DNA from 2 places in the Priestia sp. 179-F W1.4 NHS genome. Region 2 is predicted to be linked to the other one. Evidence: predicted binding sites of a transcription regulator. Region 2 holds the regulator's gene; the other holds the start of a gene.
The links. The regulator LexA, encoded in region 2, represses DNA repair genes until DNA is damaged. The targets are predictions, from matches to a motif close to CGAACATATGTTCG.
Positions count from the first base shown of each region.

Region 1: ACH0CI_RS25895 (Y-family DNA polymerase) is a predicted target of LexA. The motif match lies at 1,277-1,290, and genes of this name have one in related genera.

Region 1 is NZ_JBIQFF010000014.1:22,131-24,545, forward strand. It holds gene ACH0CI_RS25885 (DEAD/DEAH box helicase) at 1-604, shown strand, start outside; gene ACH0CI_RS25890 (hypothetical protein) at 608-949, shown strand; gene ACH0CI_RS25895 (Y-family DNA polymerase) at 1,338-2,415, shown strand, end outside.
Region 2 is NZ_JBIQFF010000001.1:802,611-805,025, reverse strand. It holds gene ACH0CI_RS04080 (YneB family resolvase-like protein) at 1-286, opposite strand, end outside; gene yneA (cell division suppressor protein YneA) at 340-669, opposite strand; gene lexA (transcriptional repressor LexA) at 816-1,433, shown strand; gene ACH0CI_RS04065 (magnesium transporter CorA family protein) at 1,645-2,415, shown strand, end outside.

The DNA of each region.
Region 1 (2,415 bases), on a different contig from region 2:
AGTAAAAGGCCAAGAAAGCGCAGAAAAAAAGCTTGAAAAATCTTTAGGTAAAAGTTTAAATAGCGAAATTGGTGGCGTCGAGGTAGAAGGAGAACTTTTATCTGAAGGAGAATTCTATGAATACACCTTAGCAGCCAAAGAATATGAAGCGTATGAGCAGGAAATAGCTGCAACAGTCCAGAAATTAAAGGATTTATTTCCTAATAGTGACGAACAACAGCTAAAACAATTAGCTAGAAGTGAAAAGAAGCCCCAAAGTTTCAATCCGTTATTAAATAACCCTAAAAAGTATCGAGAAATTCTTAGAACTAGCTTCAAAGAGAAGGTTCAAATTGACATCCCTGCGACTTTATTATCTGAATTCAATTTAACAAAGGATGGGGTAGAACTTCTACAATTACCCTTAAAGAAACAACACCAATGGGTATTTATTAAAGGTGATAATGCTGCTATTATTGCTAAGTATTTAAATGCTTTATTAAAGGATAAATATGGTGATAGAAACGAATGGACATTAAGAGATTATCAAAGAGCCAATGAGGAATTGGATACATTAACAAAACATGTTAGTGTATTAATACATTCCATTGTAAAGGAAGGATAATTTATGGATAATTTAGAAAAACTCAGAAAAGAATTATGGGAAACAACTTATTTAACTCCACTACGTCCAAACGATTTATTGGAAAATACAAAAGATCCAGATTACCTTAACATCTCTTTTTCTAGAGAAGCTGAAAGTCTAAAAGGAGAATTGTTCTTTAAAGATGAGGAAAAAATCATAAAGGCAGAATATTATTTTGACTGTAATGACCATCTAGTTATAGCTAAAATTATTGAAGAAAACGACGAAATAGTAATATACGACAGAGAACAACGAAAAGCAGATATAATTAGCACCATAATGAAAAATTATGGAGTTAAAGAATTAAATTCATTTGTATCATAGACTTTATTTAATGAAAAAAGAAAAAACCTAAATGGTTTTCTCTTTTTTTATTTTTGTCTCACTTCTCCTTTTTCATATACTTCTTTTTTAAAAGGCTTTATTAATTTTGAAGCCTTTTAAGAGAACCCCTCATACTTTTAATGACTAATTTCAACTAATGATAACATTTATAGACTGTGATTTGTTTCCTCTAACAGGGGACTTTCTTTAATGATGGTGATAAAAAACTACAAATTCACTTAACGAATTAACTCTAATTCAATCAATCTTTACTTAAGAGCTACGAATAGCAATAATCGGGAAAAGGTATGATATTCCACTGGATAAAGAACGTTTGTTCGTATATAATATACAGAACAAACGTTCTTTTAGTTGAGGAGTATTTTCAATGGAGGATGAACAGCTACCAAACCGAATCATTATATGTATCGACATGAAGGCGTTCTATGCGTCCGTTTCTTCTGTCATAAGAGGATTAAATCCGTTGAAAACAAAGCTTGCGGTGGTCGGAGATATCAAACGGTCGGGATCCGTTGTATTAGCTGCCACACCCTTATTAAAGAAAGAAGGGGTCAAAACAGGAAGTCGTCTTTTCGACATTCCTAAAAGGAAAGATATCCATGTGGTGAATCCATCCATGGAGAGATACATCAAGGCTTCGACCTATATTTCGAGCTTGGTGTTACAGTATGTGGCTCCTGAGGATTTTCATGCCTATAGTATTGATGAGCTGTTTATTGATGCGACAGCTTCGTTGCATCTATTCGCTCGTACACCAGAAGAATTAGCCCATAAAATCATTTACGAGATTTATCGTAAGACACGCCTGACAGCTACGGCAGGCATAGGTCCTAATCTCTTACTGGCGAAGATAAGCTTAGACCATGAGGCAAAAAATAGCCCAACAGGAGTGGCGTATTGGCGATATGAGGATGTTCCCTTTAAGTTGTGGTCCATTCATCCAATGAAAGATTTCTGGGGAATCTCCTCTGCTACAGAAAGACGCTTGAATCGTTTAGGTATTCACTCCATCAAAGAACTGGCGCTTTCTTCTGTCGAGATGTTACGGAAAGAATTCGGTGTCCTAGGCGAAGAAATCCATCAACATGCCAATGGTATTGATTACAGTCGCATTTCGGATGTGTATATTCCTAGCTCTCGTTCGTTTGGAAAGAGTCAGATTCTTCCTCACCATTACACGAATCGAAAAGAAGTGGAATTGTTGCTGTTAGAGCTATTGGACGATGTGTGTTTTCGTTTACGGATGCATCAAGTGGTGGCCCAAACAGTTCATTTATCCATTGGCTACAGCAAACAAACAGGTGGAGGCTTCTCAAGACAAAAGAAAATGGGAAGAGCTTCAAATTTAAGCCAAGATATTTTTCCGTATTGCTTAACCATCTTACATACGTATGATAATGGAATGCCGATTCGCTCCATTGGGATCTCCTTATCCAACACCAGCA
Region 2 (2,415 bases):
TTTCTTTATGAAAAGCATGAAGAAGCGCAATTCGGGCATTTCCTCTGCCTAATCGCGTTTCGTCTTGAATGAGCAGCACAGATATTTTTTCTTCTTTCATTGTATGAAGAACATCCAATATACCCTCTCTGTCTACGTCATATCCGCTTGCTTTTTCCATTACGACTTTTTTTACGTTTAGATGGTGAAGATCAGCAAGCTTTTTTAATTCTTCTTGCTGGCGCTGTAAAGATGTTTCTTGGGTTTTTTTATCCGTACTTACACGGCAATAAATAATGGCGTCCACTTTTATCACGACCTTTTCGGCTTCTAACAATATTCAGGAACGGCCGTTACACACTACTGTTCAATTGCCACTTGATTATGTAACTCTTTTTTTAAAACAGGAATATATAATTTATCTCCAGGAGATAAAGACTGGGCAGTGTCTGAGTTTAGATCATTGACGTCTTCAACCCATTTGACAAATTCATTGGTGGTCAAATGATGGTGATTATGATACTTGTTGGACAAGTCCCAAAGTGTATCTCCTTTTGTAATAGTAACCGTTGAATATTTGTCTAAATCTACTTTATCCGCTCCTAAAACCAGCGTCAATACATATGTAAGTGCAGCAATAACTGCAAAAAAAATAGCGTAATGTTTCATAGAATGTAAGAATTGGTGCATATTATGATCCCCCTATCAGAATATATGTTCTTATTTTATTGAGAACATTTGTTTCTGTCAATGGAATTCTTCGAACTTATGTTTGTATATTGACACATCACGTGGTATAATTCACCTAAAGAATAGCTAAAATCGAGGTGAAAAATATGAAGCTATCAAAACGTCAACAAGACATACTAGATTTTATTAAGCACGAAGTAAAATTAAAAGGTTATCCGCCTTCTGTTCGTGAGATTGGGGAAGCGGTGGGATTAGCCTCTAGCTCCACTGTACACGGGCATTTAGCTCGTTTAGAAAGCAAAGGGTTAATTCGCAGAGATCCAACAAAACCAAGAGCAATCGAAGTTCTTCAACTAGACGAAGTAAACATCCCTAAAAGCAATGTCATTAATGTTCCTGTTATCGGTAAAGTAACAGCGGGTCTTCCTATAACAGCCGTTGAAAATGTGGAAGAATATTTCCCTCTTCCAGATAAATTCGTTTCTCCAGATGATCATGTGTTTATGCTTGAAATTATGGGAGAAAGTATGATTGAAGCAGGTATTCTAGATGGCGATATGGTAATCGTACGTCAGCAGCAAACTGCTAATAACGGAGATATTGTGGTCGCTATGACCGAGGACAACGAAGCAACGGTAAAACGTTTCTTCAAAGAAGAAAATTTCGTTCGTTTACAGCCTGAAAATTCAACGATGGCGCCTATTATTCTTCGCCACGTAACGATTTTAGGAAAAGTCACTGGTGTATATCGCACGATTCACTAATCACACACTGTATGTAAAACCAACTAATCATGATGTTAGTTGGTTTTTTTTACGTTTGTTTTCTAAAAAAATTGGCATATTATAAATAATACGTCGAATCATTACAGGCAGGTAGAGCGGTTTTTATAAAGCCTGTTTTACCTTTTACTTTCTGTCTGCATTTTTTCAACTCTCAAAAAAAATACAACCGACTATAAGAAGGATGTAGTTTATGACCAATACACCAAGGAAAACAGAACCATTTCAAACTATTATGCCTACCAAAGCAATGAACATGTTTCTTTTTCCTTTTTCCTTTGATCGAAAAAATAAAGAGCAGCTTGTTCATGCACTAGAAGCAAATATGTTTGAGTTTTTTTCCATTCAAAACAAACATGTAGAAAAAGAATACTACGGAGAACAGTATTACGTATCTCATGATAGCTTGGATCAATATTTTCTTCCTTACATTGAATGTATTCTATTTCCTGATTCGTGCGAAAAAGAAGGCTTGCTTCGATTTTCAAAAAAAATAGACCATACCGTTACGCTACAAACTTCCTCCACCACCGTGTCTAGCAACGTGCTGTCTGTGGATGTTTTTTTATGTCCTTTTGAAATTGGCGTCATGACCATTCGCACTGAGATGAGTCATAATCATTACACCTATGATGACATTTTAGAATTCATGAATCATTTTCGTGTATTAGAACCGAAGCTTGCTGAAGAGCATGGATCCACCATTACCTATGAACATCATCGCTATAGCAAAGTACAGGATTACATTTTTTCACAGCTCGCGCCATTTTTGAACGAACACATCAAAAAAGAAGCGACGCGTGAACAGCACGTCGGGAGTCTTCCTTATTTTATCGATGAACGGATGTTTGTATTAAGTTATGTAACGGTAAATCAAGAGCAAGAAATTAACTCCACAACTTTATTTCGTACTGGGCAGCTAAATAGCTATACGCCTGACGGGAAACCGTTTATCTCTGCACAC